DNA from 2 places in the Bulleidia sp. HCP3S3_C9 genome. Region 2 is predicted to be linked to the other one. Evidence: riboswitches for the same ligand, from Rfam matches in the RefSeq annotation. Region 2 holds a riboswitch; the other holds the start of a gene.

Region 1 (6,939 bases), on a different contig from region 2:
AACAACAGTTACAACCATTGCTACGTGTTTTCCATTCCACTTTGACACGATAGATTCATTAGAAATACCTGCAGAATAAGCATCCAGGAATGTTGTTGTAACTGTAGAGAATACAATGATCAATAATCCAGCAATACCTAAACCTGCTTTCAACATGATCTGTGCAATATCATATTCTCCTGTAAATAATGCCGCACCTAAACCAATCAAATACATCCAGCAGCTAACGATTCCATACACAATACTACTAACTAAACTAGCCTTCACAGGATCTTTAGCTTCACGTGTATAGTCACTGATCAAAGGCAGCCAGCTCAAAGGCATCGCAATTGCAAGTTCAACACCTGCACCAAACGTCATTGCTTCTGTACATACAACTGCACTGTTTCCATCAAAGAAGATAAATTTGCTAAGCATTAAAGTCAAAACAAATAAAGCAACCATCGCAACTGTATTGATTTTTCCAAGGTTTGTAATACCAACACCAATCCACACAAGAATCAAGATACCAATAATCAAACACCAGATCCATGCACCTGTATGCATAATACCATCTGCCGCAAGTGCACCATCATAAATCATGATTGCTGTCCATCCAACCAGCTGTAATACATTTAGTGTTGCAAACAAAAGACAGCCTTTCTGTCCAAAGCTCATTTTTGTAGAATCCATCGCACTTAAGCGCATTTTTCCACCAATAACACCAGCCAGGAACAATAAGATACAGCCAATGACATGTCCAGCCACAATGGCTAAAATACCATTTTTCAATCCTAAAGGTGCAAGATATGTACCTGTCAGTATTTCTGCAATAGAAACACCTGCACCAAACCAGATCAATGCATTTTCAAACAAAGAAGTTTTCTTCATTGAACATTCTCCTTTGCATATTCATTATCAATCGCGAATGAATGATCCATTGGTCCAGATCCCTTGCCAAGATCAAGCATCGCATTTAATGCTCCAGAAATATAATCCTTTGCACGTTTTACGGATGTATCCAAATCATATCCCTTTGCAAGATTGGATGCGATAGCACTGGATAATGTACATCCTGTTCCATGTGTATTAGAGTTGTTAATACGTTTTCCATGAAACCATGTATATGCGTCATCCCTATACAACAGATCATTTGCATCATTGATTTGATGACCACCCTTTACCAGAGTTGCACATCCAAATTTCTTAGAAATTTTTTCAGCAGCGATAATCATCTCTTCTTCATTTGCAATCTTCATATCCGCTAAAACTTCTGCTTCAGGAATATTTGGTGTAATGACTGTTGCTAAAGGCAACAATTCTTTTTTCAATGTTTCAATTGCATCATCACTAATGAGTTTTGCACCGCTTGTTGCGACCATCACCGGATCCACAACAATATTAGCTGCCTTATATTCCTGTAGTTTTGAAGCAATCATACGAATCAGATCAGAACTAGAAACCATTCCAATCTTCACAGCATCTGGATAAATATCTGTAAAGACTGCATCCAGCTGCTTTCCAAGAAATTCTGGTGTTACTTCCATAATTCCTGTAACACCTAATGTATTCTGTGCCGTTAGTGCTGTAATTGCACTCGTCGCAAATACGTGATTTGCGCACATTGTTTTGATATCCGCCTGGATACCAGCGCCTCCACTGGAATCACTTCCAGCGATTGTTAATGCTGTTTTCATTTTCTATCTCCTTCCTGCATTACTTTTTTAATGCGACATAAGGTGGTGCCCCCAATTTGCCGCCATATTCTGATCAAAAAACAAAAAACTGCAGAAAAACCTAATCTGCAGCTAACATACAATAAAGATATCATCCCTACGTTGGCATTATCCAAATCAGGTTTCAGGGTCAAGGTCGAACCTACTCTCAGCCACTCAGCTCCCCATTTTTCAACATGTTTATTATAGTTCCTTTGTAACATGTAAATCAATAATCATTCAATAATCTTTGTTGGTGATGCATTTGAGACATAAATCATACTGTCATAAAGCGTTGTGGGTGGCTGAAACATGCGATAGCTAGGAGGAAGGAATCGATTCATGATAGAGTAGCTTTCTCCTAGTGTTCCCATATAGGTATATGCATCTGCATACCTTTTAATTTCTGTACCTTCTTCAAGAGAAGAAAAATCAATCCAGCACATTTTAAAGCCGGCTAATTTCGCTGTTTTAGCTAATGAATCATGTGAATAAAATGTCTGTATGGTACGTTTATGATTTCCTTCAGGTAAATTGCATCTTGTCTTATAGAAGTCTGTTCCAATCACATAATATCTATATTGATTTGATAACAGTTTCCCCATAGAGTCATAACTTCCCCATTTTGCAACATGTTCATTATGTCCACTGATGAAAATACAATCATTTCCTCTTTGCTGTTCCTTTTGCAAAATCCAAGAAACATTTTCAGCCATATACTGATCTCTTAATAAGCTTCCATCAGTATCTTTTCTATGTAAAACTTCAACATTCTGTAATAACACATCTACAAAATGAATCGAATCACCATTAAACTCTTTCAATTCTAATGTCTTTTTTAATTTCATCAGTAAATCTTTTTTCTCTTCATAACTATAATTTTGATTCCATTGACCATCTATGATGAAATAATCCAAAAATGATAAATCAATTCCTTCAGCAATACATTCTTTTTTCAACGTATCAAAAGAATATGTAATTCTCTGCATATCAAAACCATAAAAATTCAGCTGTTCATCTTCTTCAGCATCATCGTTATATTCCCGCATATATTCAATCAATTGCATCATTTCTTCTGTTTTGTAGATTTGAAAGCCAATCTTTTGAACAATTTCTTTCAGTGTTCCTTCTCCACCATGAATATATTGATTCACTTCTTCACACCCGCCAAAATCACCTTCTAAAGCAAAACTGTGAACACGATGCTCTTCTACAAGTTTTTTGAATACTTCTAACTTTAACTGTTGAAATTCTTTGTTTCCATGTGTTGCTTCACCTAAAGCAATAATGTTGTATTCTTGTGGAATAGAGATTTCATCAACACTTTTTGCATACGCCTTAAATTCATTTACATCTAATGATTTACCCGTAGTAAATCCACCAAAATAAGTAAACACATATATAGTCACGATCACAACAGCACTAATTAGCAAAACCTTCTTCTTCATTATTCGTTATAATACCTCTTTCAATAATTCTTCTGGTGTAATATGAAACAGCTTCGCTATCGCAATTAAATTAGATGTACTTGGATCTGAAGTTCCATTTTCCCACTTAGATACTGCCTGACGGCTGACACCGATTGCTTCCGCAACAAATTCCTGTGTCATTTTACATTCTTCTCGATGTTGCTTAATAACTTCCCCAAGACTCTTTTTAATTGTTGCTTTTTCTTCTCTGACTTCTTTTGTATTTAAGTATTTCTTTAATGCTTTGATGCCAAAAAACAATAAAGTAATAAAACCAGCAATCACAGCTAATCCAATCAGCAAAACAATTCCCCAAATAATAACCCCAACAAAACTATACTTCATATAAATACCTCTCTTTTCGCTGCTATTTTATAATCAAGCATACGATTGCTTCCAGCAACTATTACGATATTATCAGTTGCATTTAGAAAATACGCTCAAAACCACAGTTTTTTCACTTATTCTTTGAGCAAACAAAGTTCTATTTTTTTCATTACTCAAATATGTGCAAACAATATAATACAATTCTTTACTCATTTTCCTTGCTTATAACATTTTTTAATACTATTTTTTTAAGCAATGAGAGTACCCCCCCATTGCCACGTCAAAAAGCACAAAAAATCCGCCAGCTTTCTTCATGGATAAGAAAGTTAACGGATTATATTTTTAAACAGTGCGATAAACAGGAATTTAAAAGCCAAAGTTTTATAAGTGGTTATTAACCCTCACAGGGTTTCTGCCATGGACTGCGGTTGCTTCGGAAATAAATATTTAGTTTCCGTCATAACAAAATCCTCTCTATATTTCCTATCTGCTTTTCCCATGCATCCAGGAAGACAATTACAGCCAGTTTTCCAGAACATCATTCAACTTATTCATATCCAGCGGTTTCGCGATATGTCCATTCATGCCTGTATTTTTGGCCAGCTGTATATCTTCTGCAAAAGCATTGGCAGTCATGGCAACAATAGGCAGTTTCCCCTTTTCACCAGGAAGGCTCCTGATTGCTGCAGTTGCCTCATAACCATTCATGACAGGCATTTTGATATCCATAAAAATAAGATCATACGAACCTTTCGGAGAAGCTTCCACTTTTTCAACTGCGATTTTTCCATTTTCTGCTGTTTCCACTTCTGCCCCTGTCATCTTCAAAATTTCAACACCAATTTCTCTGTTCAACTCATTATCCTCAACCAGCAGAATCCTTTTTCCTGTATAATCTGCTTCTGACAGTTTCTCCAGATAATTTCTCGCTGTATTTTCTTTTCTGCCTGAAGTAAACTGCCGCAGTGTAGCCGTCAGTCGGGAACGGAACAGCGGTTTTGCAATAAAAGCATCTACACCTGCCGTCTTTGCCTCTTCTTCAATTTCACTGAATTCATAGGATGTCAGTACAATAATGGTAATCTCTTTCCCAATCCGTTTCCGGATCTGTCTTGCAGTTTCTATACCATCCATCTCCGGCATCTTCCAATCCAAGATAACAGCAAAATAATCGTTTTTTAGCTCATGACGTGCATAACAACGTTCAACAGCTTCCTTGCCAGAAAGAACCCATTCACCTGTAATACCGATTTCTTTCAGTGTGGCAATTGTACTTTCACAGCACGTCTTATCATCATCCACAACCAGAACCGGCAGATTCATCAGATCTCTGTCCTGTTCTTTTTCTTTTTCCTGAAGCTCCAGATAAATTGTTACTGTGATTTTAGTTCCCTTGTGCAAGGTACTGTCCACTTTAATAGTGCCATTCATCAGGTTCACAATATTTCTGCTGATTGCCATTCCAAGACCGGTTCCCTGAACTCTGGTTGTCCGATGGTCATCTGCACGGCTGAAAGGATCAAACATGATTTCCTGGAACTCCGGTGACATACCGATTCCATTATCCTCAATCGTAAATTCATAGCATCCAAGTTCTGAAAATCCATTGGGTTTTTCCTCTATCGAAAAAGTAATATTTCCACCATCCGGTGTATACTTGATCGCATTACTCATCAGATTCACAAATACCTGCTGAATCCTCAAGCTGTCACCACAGACAGCCTCATGTTCAATATGATTGATGTGTATATCAAAATTATGTTTATGTTCATCAAGCACCGGTTTCGTAAGTGTAATAAGATTATCTACCAGCTCTGACAGATTGAAATCTTCCTGTGCCAGTGTCATTTTTCCACTTTCAATACGTGCCATATCCAATACTTCATTGATCAGCCCAAGCAGATGGTGGCTTGATTCTGTGATCTTGCCGAGGCATTCAATGACTCTATCCTTGCTCTCAACATTTGCTCCTGCGATTGCCGTCAGACCCACAATCGCATTCATTGGTGTCCGGATATCATGGGACATATTGGAAAGGAATTCTGTTTTCGCACGATTTGCATTTTCTGCGGACCGGTAAGCCTCTTTCAGTGCCTGACGGGATTCAATCTCTGCTTTCTTCTCCTGTGTCACATCCATGGATGCCAGCAATACCTTTTCCAGCTTTCCATTCTTCCATTCCAAGGGAATATAAGAAGCGATTTTATAAGTCTTTTCATCCAGACTGCAATACTCAAACTTATAAATGTCATTTTCACTTTTCAGTTTCTTCCGAATATTATCCGGGGCAATCAGGATATCTATAGCTTCCAATGGTTCCAGTGTCTTATATTTTTCAAGAACCTGCATCTGAAAATCATGATAAAATCCCAGAGGTTTATATATCATCTGTCCATTCAGATTGTAGAATTCATATCTGTCATTTTCCAGATCACAGACAACAAAGCGGTCAACTAGACGCACAATACTCTGAATCAGCTGCTCCATGGAAGCTTTATCCGCTGCCATCTGCAGATGCCGTGCGCTCTCTACCTTTGCCTCTGTGATATCACGCAGAAAGATCATGGCATATTCTGAATCCTCTATTTCGCCACGTATGACCACATTGCGGACCCATCGTTCTTCTCCATTCAGAGTGATGCGGCACTCTAAAGACAATTCGGTTTCCAGACCCTTCAGCCTTTCTGCAATATAACCACGGTCGTAAAAAGAGGATACCGCCTTCTTATCTGTCTCCACAACATAGGAATCCACAAAATGCCAAATCAATTCATCCCAAGTATGACTCTGTTCAAAGATGGTCATCAGGGACGGTTCAACCTTAAAGGTATCAAAAGTATTCGCTTCCAGATTCACATAATACTCGCACAGATCTGCTTTCGTAAAAGCCCGGTGGAAAGCAGCAGATTTCTGTGCCTGCATAATTTCTTTTTTCTCCGCATCAATGTTAATAAAAATCCCGGCAATCCTGCTGGCAGAACCATCCAGACGGCGTATTACTTCCGCCGATGCCCGAAACCACCGGTATTGATTATCCTTCATTCTCATACGATACTCTACCCGGTATTTTATCTGGTTCGTCTTATCCTTAATTGCCGCCTGAAGCTGCACCATTACTCTTTCTTTATCCTGTGGATGCAGAAGATCTGACCAGGATTCCAGTTTATTCGGAAAGTCAAGAGTGTCATGGTAGCCGAGCATTTTTCGGAATTCATGACTCCAGTTTACATTCACAATCTCACTGTTTTCGTCACAGTCAAAATACCAGAAGCTGGAATAGATAGCCTCATTAAGCAGTGCCAAATTTACATGATCCCAGTTGACCTGTACGGACATAACCCAGATCTGTCTGCCCGCCTCATCTGTCGCATCCTCTTTACAAAGCCGTACATTATTCACTGTACCGTCTGCTGCAAGGATCTGTGCTTCCCCTGTTCCGTGAAGATGCA
Region 2 (16,312 bases):
GTTGACTGGTTCAAGGATATCGGTGTTGGTTTTGCTTCTATGGGTAACTATGAAGGTGGTTTATCATATGGCTTAACACCATACCTCGCTCCTGGATGCTATCAGGGTGGTGCAGGATACGCTGCTATGCTATTGGCACAGAGAATGGAAAAGTTAGGTGCTGATGTTCACTACAGCACACCAGTTACTTCTATTTCTACAAATAAAGATGGTGCAGTTACAGGTGTTGTAGCAGAAGGTGAAGATGGTACAACATACAACGTTACAGCCAAGGCAGTAGTACTTGCAACTGGCGGCTTTGGTGCAAATCAGGAAATGTTTGATGAATACTATCCTCAATACGCTGGAATGAGTGTAAACTGTGTTCCTGGATCTACTGGTGATGGTATTAAGATGGCACAGGAAATTGGTGCTGATATTGAATGCATGGGTAGATTCTTAGGCATGTTCATGAGCGAATATGGAACAAACTATGAATTGGCATTCATGCATACTTCTACGCCTGGTATTATGGTGAATGCAAGTGGTGATGAATTTGGTAATATCACAGCTAGCAACCATACAGTATTAAGCAAGGCAATGATGGATGAAGCAAATGGTGGAGAATTCTATTACATCTATGACGATGAAGCTGCACAGAAGACAAGAGACTTCGACGCTTATGGATTCAGCTATCAGTCCATTTTCGAAAGAGAAGCTACACAGCACTATGATTCTGTAGAAGATGCCGCAAAAGCTTTAGGTTTAGATAACTTAAAAGATGCAATTGAAGCAAATAACAAATATGCTTTAGCTGGTGAACCAAATGAATTTGGCCGCAAGATCTGTCCATATATCGAAACACGTGATGGTATCTGGGTAACACACGTTGTTCCTACTTTATATTTAACAACAGGTGGTTTAGTTACAGATACTGATACACATGTTATAAATAAAGATGGCAATGCAATCAAGGGATTGTATGCTGCAGGTGATGTAGCTGGTTCTATTGAAGAAAAAGATGGCAAGACATATGGTAATGGTTTTGACCAGGCTTTGGGATATGGATACCACGCTGCTGAAATCGTAGCTGAAGAAATTCATTAATTCAAAAAATGAAGACAGGTTAGTACTTTTGAAACAAAGTACCGCCTGTTTTTTTGTATACTGATACATGGAGGATTTTCTATGATAAAAATTGCATTTTTTGATATTGATGGGACACTACTGAAGATGGGACATACAGAACTGTCTGAAAGAACAAAACAGACACTTCTATCATTACAGTACAATGGTGTTTTGTTATGTTTGGCAACTGGTAGAGGAAATATTGGACTGCCACTTTTTCAGGATATTCAGTTTGATGTGATTGTCACATTTAATGGTTCATTGATTCAGACAAAAGACAAAGTGATTTTTAAAAATCCGTTGGATAAAAATGATAAGTTTCAGATCATTCAAAATTTAAAAGATATGCATCGTGCAATTGCCATCAGTAATGAACATCTGCTTGTAACAAATGGAACAGATGCAGATCTTGCACAATATTTTGCATTTGGAAATCAGCCAATGCATATCGTAGAGAACTTTGATGAAGTTTGTAAACAAGATATCTATCAGATCATGTGTGCATGTCAAAAAGAAGAATATACAACAGTATTAAAAGGAACAAAGCATACTGAAATTACTGCGTGGTGGGATAGAGCTGTTGATATCATTCCAAAAGACTGTGGAAAAGGAAATGCGGTCAATGAAGTATTGAAGTATTATGGCTTTTCTAAAGAAGAAGCAATTGCTTTTGGAGATGGCGAGAATGATATTGAAATGCTGGATGCAGCTGGTACAGGGATTGCTATGGGAAATGCAAAAGATGCAGTGAAAGAACGTGCAGATTTGACTTGCAAATCTGTTGAAGAAGATGGTATTTATGAGTATTTTCTTGAAAATCAGCTAATATAAAAAAATGACAGAAATGCCATTTTTTATGCGAGTAGAAGCAGTAATATTGGAATTGTCATTAAAGATAACAGGGTAGAAAGCGCAACACTAAACGAAGCAGTCTTCACGTCTCCATGGTATTCACTTGCACCCATCGCAACCATACTTCCAACTGGCATGCCTAATGTAATTGTTACCATTTGTACAATCATTGGATCATTTACAAATAGATGCATCATGAAGTATGTAATCACTGGTATTAGTACTAAACGGAGTGCACTCATAAAATACAACGTTTTATTTGTAATGACTTCTTTGATTGGATAGCAGGCAATGGAAACACCAATGGATATCATGGAAAGTGGTGTTACAACGCTTCCAATAAAGGAAAGAGAACCGCTGATGCATTCTGGCAGCTGTATATGTGTAAAGAATAAAATAATCGCAATCAGGGATGATACAACACCAGCAGATAATAGCTGTTGTGGTTTAAATGAAAATGTTGTTTCTCCGTCTTTTGATAATAGATAACTGCCAAGCGTAAAGAATAGTATATTGTATGGCAAATGCAGAATTGTGTTATAGAAGATGGCATCATTTCCAAAGATGGACTGCACGATAGGCAATGCCATAAAGCCACAGTTGGAGAACATAAACATACAGACATAAGTATTTTTCTTGCTTTGAAAGCAAGGAAATGCAGTTGCTAAAAGAAATGCAACAACAGGCAGCATGCAGTAGATAGCAACACCGATAATGACAAGCTGAATGACAAAGGATTGATCGATGCTGGAAACTGAAGTCACAGAAGAAATAATCAGACAAGGCGTAGCAATTTTAATAATGAATGAAGATAAATGCTGATTCACATCTTCTGTCAGGATACCTTTTTTATTCAAATAGTAACCCAACCCATCCGCAAAAAAAGCTTGCACATAATATTAAATACAAACATAAAAAATCTCCCCTTGATTAAGACGAATGATATCATATACAAAAAGAAAATGATAGATAATAGTTATTAGTTGAATTATGAGGGTTATATGAATAAAAAATATTGATATTGGCTGGCAGTCCTAGAATTGGTGGAAATTCTGATTTGTTGTGCGATGCATTTATGCGTGGTGCATTAGAGAGTGGAAATATTGTAGAGAAAATCAATTGTGCATCTAAGAAGATTGCTTCATGTTCTGCATGCTATTATTGTAAAAATCATGATGGGTAATGTGTATATCACGATGATATGTAAAAAACAAAGAATTCTAGTACATCGCAACTCTTGGTGATGCAGAAGAGAAAGAGGCAAGTACAACGATTGCATGTTTTAAAGGATATGAAGAATGTGCAGATGGTGCAATTGAAAAAGGTATATTAATTGCAAGCAATGTTTATGAAACTGGTACTGTTGCTTCTACATCTAAAATGGAAGAAGCATATGTGATGGAAAAGAAAGTATAAGTCAGAATTTATTTCTGGCTTTTTTTCTATGAATATTACGTTTTTTCTTTAAATGTTATTGAAAGTGTATTTTTGAATTGATTAAAGCGATATAATATATAAGCATGTTTTTTGTCGATAAGATGAAACTGTGCTGTCTTAGAAAAGTTGGATGATGAATGAATAAAAAGAGTGTTGTGAAAAGAATTAAAAGAAACTGTTATATCGTTGGTATGATTTCTTTTATTGTTGCACTCATTTTTGGAATCATCGTTAACTCTTATACTGAAAAAGAACAAAAAGCAAACGCAACATATACTGCAAAAAGTACAGTTCGCAGAATTAAATCACAACTAGATCAATATGTTGTTATCTCCGATTTTCTAGAAAATACAATTAATGAATGATATCCTCTTGATCAGAATGAATTTTCAAAATTAGCTGAATTGATTCCAAATGAAAATGGAGTCGTAAAAGCTTTTGAGATTGCTCCCAGTGGAATAGTTTCTACGGTTTATCCAGAAGATGGAAATGAAATCGTACAAGGATTGGATTTGCTTTCTCTTTCTGTAGGGCATAACGATGCAACTTTAGCAAAAAATACAAATGAATATACATTGGGTGGCCCATATCAATTGAAGCAAGGTGGAACAGGTGCTTTATTATTTAATCCAGTATATCAAAAAGATGCTTCAGGAAATGAAAATTTCTGGGGATTTGTTGTTCTTGCAATTGATTGGAATCGCTTTATTGATCAAATCGGATTAGATAAATTAAATGATGCATCATATAACTATGAAATATGGAAAAGTGACGGAGATATTTCTAATCGTTTTGTACTTGCACAGAGTGAGGAACCTTTATCGAAGCGTTGTTTAACGGTGGAGTGTAATATTCCTAACTACATGTGGTACTTTGAGATTGAGCCAAAAGATGGCTGGATTCCTGCATCACAATGGTTTACTACGATCTTTATTTCGTACTTATTTTCTTTGATGATTTCTACATCCTTTTACTTATATACTTCTAGAAAGTTTCAACAGCAGCAATATGCTATTCAGTTGAAAGAATCTGCAGAACAGGCACGTAGTGCAAATGAAGCAAAAACAAGATTTTTATTTAATATGAGTCATGATATTCGTACACCAATGAATGCAATTATTGGCTTTTCAGGTTTGATGGAACAAAATCTTGATCATAAAGAGAAAGCAAAAGGATATTTGAAAAAGATTCAAGCATCCAGCAATCTTCTTTTAACAATTATTAATCAGGTTTTAGAGATGGCTCGTATTGAAAGCGGTACTGCAACATTGAATTTAGAGCCATGTAATTTAAGTGAATTATTTCATTCCGTAAATTTCGTATTTGAATCTGATGTTAAAAAGAAAGGATTGCATTTTCAAGTAGATTCTAAAGTTCAACATCATTATGCGTTCTGTGATATTACAAAACTTCAGCAAATCTATTTAAATATCGTTAGCAATGCAATTAAATACACACCTGCAGATCATGCAATTACAGTATCAGTAATTGAAGTGCCATCTCATAAAGAAAATTATGCGCGGTATATTTTTGTGTGTGAAGATACAGGATATGGTATGAGTGAAGAATTCCTTCCACATATTTTCGAAGAATTTACTAGAGAACATACAACGACAGAGAACAAAATCAGTGGTACAGGTTTAGGGCTATCTATTGTGAAATCGATGGTTGATTTGATGGGTGGAACAATTAAAGTAGAAAGTATCAAAGGAAAAGGTACAAAGTTTACAGTGGACATTGCTTTACAAATTGCTTCTAAAGAAGATTTCGCTGAAGAACAGGTAATGACAAAAGAAATTGTAAACAATGAGATGAAACACAAACGTATTCTTTTAGCAGAAGATAATGATTTAAATGCTGAAATTGCTATTGAAATATTAAAAAGTGAAGGATATCTTGTGGAACATGCTTCTCATGGTCAGCAATGTATTGAGATGCTTCAAAATGCGAGTGATGGGTATTTTGATTTAATTTTAATGGATATTCAGATGCCTTTTATGAATGGCTATGAAGCATGTAAAGAAATTAGAAATATGAAAGATACGCAGAAAGCAAATATTCCAATTATTGCGATGACTGCCAATGCATTTGAAGAAGATAAGCAAATGGCAATGCAATCAGGGATGAATGATTATGTACCAAAACCAATGGACATGAAAATATTAAATCCGATATTACAAAAATACTTATGAAAACAGCTTTGTTCAATTGAAAAACAAGGTTGTTTTTTTTTTTTTTTTTTTGTGAAGTTGAAAGATAGATTGCTACTTGAACTATGTTCTTTTTTGTACTAAACTAGTTTTTGTAGTAAATAAATACGGGGAGCAATTGCTGAGAGGAAGTTCGACTTCGACCCATCAAACCTGTACGGATAATGCCGACGTAGGGAGAATAAGTTGATGATTATGACCTGTCTCTTTGCGTGCAGGTCGTTTTTATTTGATTACCTTACTGTAGGGGAGCGCCTAGAGTAGAGAAAACAAGCGAGGGAGCCTGAAGTGACAGGTTGAGAGATGACTGTTTGTCAGATACCGAACCATAGACAGATGGTTTTTGCGTGTTTTCTTTTACCATCTGCATACAGGAGGAATATCATATGAATAAACACAACAAACTTTTATGCATGGTCTTTTTTGCAATGATGGTGGCAGTAGGCGTTGTTATTTCACCAATCTTACGTGTCGAAGGCATGTGTCCAATGGCACATCTGATTAACATTACAATGGCTGTTTTTATGGGACCTTGGTACGCATTCTTATGTGCTTTAGCAATTGGTCTGATTCGAATGATGACAATGGGAATTCCACCACTTGCTTTAACAGGGGCTATCTTTGGTGCAACACTGTCTGGCATTTTCTATAAACTTTCTAAAGGTAAGATCTGGGCTGCAGTACTTGGGGAAATCATTGGAACAGGTATTATTGGATCCATTATTTCTTATCCAGTTATGACATACCTTTGGGGGAAGACAGGTTTAACATGGATGTTCTATGTCCCAAGTTTCTTGATGGGTACGATCATTGGTGGAAGTATTGCATTTGTTGTGCTCACAACAATGTCTCGTAATGGCAGTTTACAGATGATTCAGAGAAAGTTAGGGGTAAATCAAATTGTTGAAACAAATCACTGAAAAAAATCCTTTGATTCATTGCATTACAAATCCGATATCGATTAATGACTGTGCAAATTTAATACTCGCATTTGGTGGAAAGCCAATTATGGCTTGTCATCCAGAAGAAGTAGAAGACATCACTTTAAATTCTCAGGCATTGGCATTGAATCTTGGAAACTTTGATGATGTACGTGCAGAATCAATGATCAAAAGTGCAAAGATTGCATTGGAACATCACATTCCTTGTATTCTTGATCTAGTCGGTGTTGCATGCAGCCCATTAAGAATGCAGTATGCAAAAAAGTTGCTTTTAAAAGCAAAACCAACAGTCATCAAAGGAAATATCAGTGAGTGTAAAGCTTTCTATGGCTTAACGTCACATGCGCATGGTGTAGATGCTGATATCTTAGACGTAGAAGATGTGTATGAGAGTGCAAGATGGTTGATGGATTTATCTAGAAGCACTGGATGTATTGTCGTATGTTCTGGAAAAACAGATATTATCACAGATGGCGAAAAAGCAGTGTGTATTCGTAATGGACGAGCAATGATGGGGTGCTTGACTGGTACTGGATGTATGTTAAATGTAGCAATCGCAACATTTCTTGCTTGTGAAGATGCATTTGATGCATGTGTAGATGCAACGTGTTATTATGAAGTAGCGGCAGAAAAAACGAAGGCAGATGGCCCTGGAACATTCCATATGTATTTCATGGATGAAGTCTATCAATTAACAGAAGAAGATCGCCGTTTATTTCAGATTGAGGTGATAAAATGAAAAATATTGACTGTACGTTATACTGTATTACAAACTCTGATGGTATGAGTGAAGAAACATTTTTAGATAAAGTAAAGGGTGCCTGTGAAGGTGGCGTAACTTTAGTACAGCTGCGTGAAAAAGATCGTTCTACACTTTCTTATTATGAACTTGCATGTAAAGTGAAAAAGATTACAGATGCATACAAGATTCCACTGATCATTGATGATCGTATTGATGTTGCGATGGCTGTTGGATGTGGCGTGCATTTAGGTGCAGAAGATATGCCGATTTCAGTTGCACGTGACATCATGGGAAAAGATGCTGTCATTGGTGCAACAGCCAAAACTGTTGAAGCCGCTATCAAGGCAGAAGCAGATGGTGCTGACTATATTGGATGTGGTGCAATCTATCCAACAAAAACACATGTAAAAACAAAGATCACAAAAGTAGAAGTATTGAATGAAATATGTAATGCTGTCAGTATTCCAGTTGCGGCCATTGGTGGACTGAAAAAAGATAATCTTTCTATCTTGAAAGACAGTCCAATTCAAGGTGTCTGTGTTGTTTCCGCAATCATGGATGCAGAAGATACGAAAAAAGCCAGTGAAGAACTGCTCGAAGAAGTACATAAAATTCTTCACAAATAATTTACCTGTATGGATTGACTAATTTAGAGGTTTCATCTAAACTGTTCTCATCCAATAGGGGAGTAGCTATGGATATACGATTGTATCCATCTGCACATCACCAACCGATAAATACATATTTATCTGGTGTCAGACTTAGAAGCAAGACCTTTGGTAGACAAGATTATATCTGTCTATCAAAGGTCTATTTTATTTGGCAGGAGGGAATAAAATGCAGGATTTTAATAAGTCAATTGAACAGATTGTAAAAGAAAAACAAACAACGCAGAATGGTTTAACATCTTTAGAGGCAAAAGAAAGACTAGAAAAAGATGGACCAAATGAACTGGAAGCACCACCATCCATTCCATTATGGAAACGTTTTGTATCACAGCTGCAGGATCCAATGATTATCATTCTATTAGTTGCAGCTTTGATCTCAGCATTTACTTCATATTATGAATGTTCCTTAGAACAGAAAGCATTTTTTCCAACGGATAGTTTGATTATCCTGATTGTTGTTTTAATCAATGCAGTCTTAGGTGTTCTGCAGGAAAGTAAAGCAGAGAAAGCCATAGAAGCATTACAGAAAATGAGCGCTTCAACAAGCAAGGTACTGCGTGATCAGAAGGTTGTTGTACTGCCATCCACGCAGCTTGTAAAAGGTGATGTTGTTTTACTGGAAGCTGGAGATTCAATCAATGCAGATGGAAGAATCATTGAATGTGCTTCTTTAACAGTAGAAGAATCTGCATTAACTGGAGAAAGTACAAGTGTAAAAAAGAATACAGATGTTATTGCACAGGATGATATTCCTTTAGGTGATAGAAAGAATATGGTATATCGCGGAAGTGATGTTGTGTATGGCAGAGGTAAAGTACTCATTACAAGTACAGGTATGGATACGGAAATGGGTAAGATTGCTAAAGTCATCAGTACAACAAAAGAAGGCAAGACACCTCTACAGATCAAGCTTTCTCAATTATCTAATGTTTTAACAAAGATTGTAATTGGTATCTGTGTATTTATTTTTGTATTCTCAATGTTTATGCATCGAGATATCTTTGCGAGCAATGATATGATGCTGATCATTGAAAAGAGTATCGACTTCTTTATGGTTGCGGTAAGCCTGGCAGTTGCGGCAATTCCTGAGGGACTGGTCGCAGTTGTTACGATTGTCTTATCCATTGGTGTTACGAATATGTCAAAGAAGAAAGCAATCATCCGTAAGATGACTGCAGTAGAGACACTAGGATGTGCTTCTATTATCTGTTCAGATAAAACGGGTACTTTGACACAGAACAAAATGAAAGTTGTGAAGACATATGGAGAAGATGAAACATTGTTGTCTACGGCAATGGTTTTATGTAATGATGCAACGGTAGATGAGAAGCAGGAAGTGAATGGGGAACCTACAGAAGCTGCACTTGTACAGTATGCATTAAAGAATCATCTGAATAAAAATGATTTATTGAAGAATGAACCTCGTGTTGATGAATATCCATTTGATTCTACGAGAAAACTCATGAGTACGATACATCAGCAAGGTACATCCTATATGCAATATACAAAGGGTGCACCTGACGTACTCATTGATCGTTGTACAAAAATCATGAAAGATGGTGTAGTTCAGCCTCTTACACCAGAAGAGAAAAATCATCTTCTGCAGGTGAATAAGTCAATGGCTGATCAGGCTCTTAGAGTACTTGCTACAGCATATACGACATATACAGATGCATCTGAATTTGCTGACAAGGAAACAATTGAATATGATCTTATCTTTATTGGACTGATGGGAATGATTGACCCTGTGCGTCCTGAAGTCAAAGATGCAATCAAAACATGCAAGAGTGCTGGTATTACACCAATCATGATTACTGGAGATCACTTAGATACTGCAGTTGCAATTGCGAAAGAATTGGATATTCTACAAGATTCTTCACAGGCAATCACTGGATATGATCTGCAGAAGATGAGTGATGAAGATTTTATGGAAAACGTGCAGAAGTACAGAGTATATGCACGTGTTCAGCCAGAACATAAAACACGTATCGTAAAAGCATGGCAATCTCTTGGAAATGTTGTTGCGATGACAGGTGATGGTGTCAATGATGCACCAAGTATTAAAACAGCGGATATTGGTGTTGGGATGGGTATCACTGGTACAGATGTTACGAAGAATGTTGCAGATATGGTACTCGCAGATGATAACTTTGCAACAATCGTAACGGCAATCAAAGAAGGCAGAAGAATCTACGATAATATTCGAAAGGCAATTCAGTTTCTGCTGAGTTCAAATCTTGCTGAAGTACTATCTATCTTTATTTCTACACTATTAAACTTCACGATTTTAAAAGCACCACATTTGTTATTTATTAATCTTGTCACAGATTCTTTACCATCCATTGCATTAGGCATGGAAAAAGAGGAAAGTAATGTGATGCAAAGAAAGCCTAGAAATGCATCTGAAGGTATCTTTGCACAGGGTCTTGGATTCAATGTTGTTTATCAAGGCGTCATTGTAACACTGTTAACATTGGCAGCCTTCTTTATTGGTGAACGATTAGAAACAGGAAGATGGGTATTTATGAATATTACAAATTGTGAAGAGGGAATGACAATGGCGTTTTTAACAATGTCAATGTGTGAAATTTTTCATAGTTTCAATATGCGTTCAACTTCTGCATCCATCTTTCAACTATTCAAAGAAAACAATCATAATCGCTTTCTGGTATTCACTATGATTCTTTCATTGATCTTTACAACATGTGTGATTGAAATTCCTTTCTTGGCAAATGCATTTGGATTTACACCAATTACATATGTAGAATATGGCATCTCACTGCTGCTTGCTTTATCCATTATCCCGCTCGTTGAAATTGTAAAGTATTTTCAGAGAAAGAAGTAAATGAAAAGTCGGATCAACTCCGACTTTTCATATTGTTTTTTATAGTTGATACCCCATTCTTTTATTACAGCAAGAATGGGACGCATTGATTCACCAAGATCACTTAATGCATATTCTACATGTGGTGGAACTTCTGAATAGACAGTGTGGGTGATAATACCATCTTCTCCCATAGATAGAAGAGAATCTGTGAGTACTTTCTGGCTGATGCCATCAAGATTTTTTTATAAAAACTTCAATGTGTTTAAATTTAAACACATTGTCTATATTATCAATATCAATTAAAAATATATTCTTTTACAATAAATGAAAAAGGGGATCCACCGTATGATGGATGCTTGACATTATTGTTACAATCCATGATAATACTGCAACCACAAGGAGGAAATCTATGCAAAGTCGAATATCAAAGCTATGGAGTCGTTTAAAAGAAGGCATCACAGTCAAAAGTGTACTTGTTATACTGTTAGGAGCAATGATCTGTACATTTGGTATCCATAACATTCATCAACGTACACATATTACCGAAGGCGGTGTGATTGGAATGATGCTTTTTGTTGAACAATGGCTGAAAATTTCTCCAGCCTATATCACTCCGATTCTTGATATTGCATGTTATGCATTAGCGTGGAAGTATCTTGGTTCAAGATTTATTAAAATTTCATTTATTTCTACAACATTTGTATCGCTGAGCTATAAATTCTGGGAATTGTTTCCACCGATGCTTCCTGATTTATCATCCAGGCCATTGATTGCTGCAATTGCAGGAGGAATGTTTGTAGGAATTGGCGTAGGTCTTATTATCCGCCAAGGTGGATCGAGTGGAGGAGATGATGCACTTGCATTATCGATTTCACGTATTTTACATTGGAAACTGGCACGCTCTTATTTATTTACAGATGTTGTTGTATTAATGCTTTCTCTAACATATATTCCACTGACACGAATTTTCTATTCGTTGATAACAGTAACATTATCTTCTTACTTGATTGACTGGGTAAAGTCGCTCAAAATCTAAATGTCGTTGTTAAGCAACGATTTTTTTCTTCCTTCATAGTAAGTAATAACTTACTATGATATACTGATGCTAGAAAATATATATACAAAAGATAATTATTTGAAACTGGAGGAGGGCTTTGTTATGACGGCAAAGAATACAAAAAAATTAACGATTCTACATTCTAATGATCTGCATGGTGATTTTCTTGCAGAACATATTGATGAGAAACTTATCGGTGGTGTTTCGTTACTATCTGGCTATATCAATGATGTACGAAAGAAAGAAAAGAATGTTGTATATGCCATTGCGGGAGATATGTTCCGTGGTTCCATCATTGACAGTGAATATCAGGGATTATCAACAATTGAAATCATGAATATGCTTTCTCCTGATATTGTAACAATTGGCAACCATGAGACTGACTATGGTATTGGACAGTTGCTGTTTTTAGAAAAATGCGCAAAGTTTCCAATTGTAAACGCAAATCTGCATATCCGTACAAATAATGCAAGACTATTTAAGCCATGTAGAGTTTTAAAGATTGATGGCATGAAGATTTTATTTATTGGAATCTTGACAGAAGAAGTTATTTCACAGACAAAGAACGATGGTATGATTGGTTCTTTGATTGACGTAGAAGATGCCGCAAAAGCGATTGCGAAGATCTGCAATATGTATAATTCCATTGACATTGACTTCACTGTCTTATTAACACACATTGGATTTGAAGAAGATAAGAAGCTTGCTTCATTATTAGATAAGAGTCTGGGTGTTGATATTATCATTGGCGGACATTCTCATACATTATTAGAAGAACCTTGTATTGTGAATGATATTTTGATTGTGCAGGCAGGTACAGGTACAAATCAGATTGGAAGATTTGATATCGTTGTAGATACAGATAACAATTGTATTGATTCTTATGAATGGCAAATCGTTCCAATAGACAATGACCATTGTTCTGTGGATCGAAGAATCATGAAGCTAATCTATTCCTACAAGAATGAAACGGACCAGAAATATCAGAGAGTCATTACGCGTCTAGCAAGAGAATTGACGCATCCAAATCGCAACCAGGAAACTGAGCTTGGCAATTTACTTGCGGATGCTGTATATCGCAGTTTGAACGTGAATATTGCAATGTTTGGTTCGGGTGCAATTCGATCTGAACAGCTTGGCCCAATTGTGATGTATCAGGATTTGAAGGAATGTCTGCCATATGATGATCCTATCTATATGCTGGAAGTAACTGGCGATGAATTCATTCGTATGGTGAAATATATGGTGAGAGATGAAGTATGGCAAGGGGAGCATTGTGAGTTCTATCAATTTTCAAAAGGCATTGAAATTGTCTATAACAGAACAACAAAAGAATTTGAAAAGTTTGAATATCAGAAAGAGCCGATCAATAAAGAAAAACTTTATTCTATCAGTCTTGCAAAGTTCCATTATACGAACTTTGATGAATTCTTCCATGTATCTCTAGAAACGATTGAAGCACGTAAGAAGGCACGTATTGTTTCTACTTCTACCAATGATATCATTGAAGAATATTTGAGCGAAAATCAGCATTTAAATGCACATATAGAAGGCAGACTGATTGTGAAAGATTAACACAGAACCTATTTTCTGTTTTAGAAAAGTCTGAATTGCTGTTCAGACTTTTTATGTGAAAATTCAATGGATCTATTATTATACTGAATATTTCGCTTTTCATTTCTTGAAAATTTACTAAAATATAACTTAGACAAATAGGATGGGATGGTCAGTTTGATGGAAGTATACATAAAAAAGAGAATACTGATTATTTATACCGGTGGAACAATCGGTATGATGAAAAGTGACCATGGCTATACGCCAGAAAAAGATTCTTTTCTAGAACAGTTGAATAACATACAGGAATTAAAAGATGAAAAGATGCCACTGTGGGATCTTGTATCTTTAGAGCCACTGCTGGATTCCTCTAGTGTTTCTGTTGATGAATGGAACAAGATTGGAGAAATCATTGCGAATGCCTATGAAAGCTATGATGGATTTGTTGTGCTGCATGGTACTGATACAATGGCATATACTGCTTCCGCATTATCTTTCATGCTGGAAAATTTAAGCAAGCCAGTCGTATTCACTGGTTCTCAAATTCCACTTTGTGAAATTAGAAATGATGCAAGAGATAATTTAATTACATCTTTTCTGATTGCTTCTAATGAGAATATACATGAAGTCTGTCTTTATTTTGGCGGTAAACTATTACGAGGCAATCGTGCAATTAAATTCTCAGCGAATGATTTGATTGCATTCATGTCACCAAATTATCCAACATTGGCAGATGTTGGCATTGATATTCGATATCATCGTTCTGCACTGATGAAAGAAACAGATCAGCCATTCTCATTCCAGAAGCTGCAAAGAGTGCCGATTGGTGTGTTGAAAGTATTTCCAGGAATTCAATTTGATTTGTTTGAACCTATTATGATGAATGCTTTAAAAGGCATCGTTGTTGAAACGTTTGGTGCTGGAAATATTCCACAGGATGGAAAGGAACTGTTTCCTTTAATTAAGCGTGCATTTGAGCATGGGACGATTGTGACAGTGACTTCTCAATGTTCTCATGGATCAGTGATTCTTGGTGCGTATGAAGCCAGCAATGGTTTAAAGGAAGCGGGTGCTGTCAGTGGATATGATATGACAAGCGAGGCTTGTGTTGCGAAGATGTATTATCTTTTTTCGAAAGGATATGATTCTGAATTAATTAAAGAACTCATGGAAACAAATTTAAGAGGGGAATTGACACTTTGAAATACGTGTCAAATTTATTTCATGAATACTGTCATTATTTTTGAAAAGAGGTAAAATATTTACATGGATACATTTACAGAAGAACAGTGGGAAGAGCGACTGGATGCAATCGAATCCATCGCTTTAAAAAATATTAAAAACGGTAAAAAGAAGTATTATCTATTCCTTGATTTTGATGGCGTCATTAACATCTGGTGCAGAGAAGAAACAGATCCACTTTTTAAAGTACGTTCAATCAAAGAAGATGATTGTCAATTTGCGGATATTCCAAGTATCAAAAGGCTATCCGATCTTTGTTTGAAATATGATATCAATATTGTCATTTCTTCTTCCTGGAGATTTGCGGGAGTTGGATATTGTCAAAGATATTTAAAGAAATGTGGTTTGAAAAAGGGGGTCAAGGTTGTTGGCGTAACCGCACAGGACTTTGAAGAGCGTCAGAAGCATATTACAGACTATTTGTTTGAACATCCTGATTTTACAGGCTATATGATTTTAGATGATCTGTATCTTCCGTATTTAAATAAAAATCAAATCAAATGTGAAACGCTGGAAGGGTTTAATGAACAGAAGTGCCATCAGGCAGATATGATGCTAAGACAGATGGAAGTGCGTCGCAGTGCATTGAAATGTAAAAAATATGCGTAAGCTCTTTCACAAGTAAGCGTTTTACAGAAAATATTTTGTGAAATATTGAACAATAATCTATTGATTTTTTGTTTCAATGAATATTTAATAATAAATGGAGGATACAAATATGAGCGAAAGTATCAGTTTTTCTGAAAGTTTAGATGTATTTCAAAATGTAGTAATGTTGTATAAAGACAAGGATGGAAACTTGTTTATTGGCAACACCTGGTTTTACAATAAAGCTGGACATGATTATATGTCTGTTATGTATCATTTACCTCTGCCTGAAGATAAAGGTGTTATGGAAGGATGGAACTGGCTGGATGATAATGATCCACGCGTTACATTAGTTCCTGAAACATCCATGGAAACAGGTGTTGAAGACTTCTTGTTTGCACATGGTCATGAACGTGACTGGAAGTCTGTCACATACAATGTCATCAATTCTTATGCGGATATTGAAAAGTTCTTAAGCAAGAACCCAGTAGAAAAAGATGGTGTTGTAGGATTAGGTATCAAGAAATAGGGCACTTCAAGGTGAAGTGTCTTTTTTTATTCGTGAGATATAAAAAAAGACAGAGATTACTCTCTGTCATAGTCATCATGAGATTCAAACTGTTCTTCATAACGATCCTGCTGAAACATTTCTTCATCTTCTCTTGTAAGAATATGAGGCTGCTGCTTTACAGGTTTTTTCTTTTCTTTTTCTGGTTCCATTAGATTAAAGGCTTGCGAATGATATTACCTTCACGTTCAGGAGAAACAGATACTAAAGATACAGATGTCTTTGTATATTCTTCAACGAATTCAACATACTTTCTGCAGTTTTCAGGAAGATCTTCATAGTTTCTGATCTGAGAAATATCTTCCGTCCATCCATCAAAGACTTTCCATACTGGCTTGCATCTGCCATATACTTCTAGGGAAGCAGGTACATAGTCAATTTGTTTTCCGTCAAGTTCATAGCCAACACATACAGGAATCTTGTCATAGCCTGTCAAGATATCAATCTTTGTCATTGCGATATCTGTAAGTCCATTGATTCTGACTGCCTGTTTTACAACAGGAAGATCTAACCATCCAC

The links. A riboswitch is a leader RNA that binds a small molecule or an ion and turns the genes downstream of it on or off. The one in region 2 is predicted to bind thiamine pyrophosphate.
Region 1: it holds a riboswitch for thiamine pyrophosphate, as region 2 does, so the genes downstream of both, thiD (bifunctional hydroxymethylpyrimidine kinase/phosphomethylpyrimidine kinase) here and thiW (energy coupling factor transporter S component ThiW) in region 2, are expected to answer to the same signal.

What each region holds. Positions count from the first base shown of each region.
Region 1 covers NZ_JBQHWJ010000051.1:583-7,521, reverse strand. Annotated here, with positions in the region: gene cytX (putative hydroxymethylpyrimidine transporter CytX) at 1-870, opposite strand, end outside; gene thiD (bifunctional hydroxymethylpyrimidine kinase/phosphomethylpyrimidine kinase) at 867-1,676, opposite strand; TPP riboswitch at 1,793-1,892, opposite strand; gene ACTND6_RS08670 (erythromycin esterase family protein) at 1,931-3,142, opposite strand; gene ACTND6_RS08665 (helix-turn-helix domain-containing protein) at 3,149-3,508, opposite strand; gene ACTND6_RS08660 (response regulator) at 4,007-6,939, opposite strand, start outside.
Region 2 covers NZ_JBQHWJ010000046.1:1,120-17,431, reverse strand. Annotated here, with positions in the region: gene ACTND6_RS08285 (FAD-dependent oxidoreductase) at 1-1,086, shown strand, start outside; gene ACTND6_RS08280 (HAD family hydrolase) at 1,168-1,938, shown strand; gene ACTND6_RS08275 (AEC family transporter) at 1,962-2,852, opposite strand; gene ACTND6_RS08270 (hypothetical protein) at 2,981-3,142, shown strand; gene ACTND6_RS08265 (hypothetical protein) at 3,534-3,761, shown strand; gene ACTND6_RS08260 (ATP-binding protein) at 3,801-5,588, shown strand; TPP riboswitch at 5,705-5,802, shown strand; gene thiW (energy coupling factor transporter S component ThiW) at 5,993-6,526, shown strand; gene thiM (hydroxyethylthiazole kinase) at 6,507-7,286, shown strand; gene thiE (thiamine phosphate synthase) at 7,283-7,915, shown strand; gene ACTND6_RS08240 (calcium-translocating P-type ATPase, PMCA-type) at 8,127-10,802, shown strand; gene ACTND6_RS08235 (winged helix-turn-helix transcriptional regulator) at 10,787-11,011, opposite strand; gene ACTND6_RS08230 (YitT family protein) at 11,194-11,820, shown strand; gene ACTND6_RS08225 (bifunctional metallophosphatase/5'-nucleotidase) at 11,944-13,416, shown strand; gene ansA (asparaginase) at 13,576-14,598, shown strand; gene ACTND6_RS08215 (HAD domain-containing protein) at 14,662-15,246, shown strand; gene ACTND6_RS08210 (hypothetical protein) at 15,356-15,754, shown strand; gene ACTND6_RS08205 (hypothetical protein) at 15,811-15,945, opposite strand; gene ACTND6_RS08200 (adenylosuccinate synthase) at 15,945-16,312, opposite strand, start outside.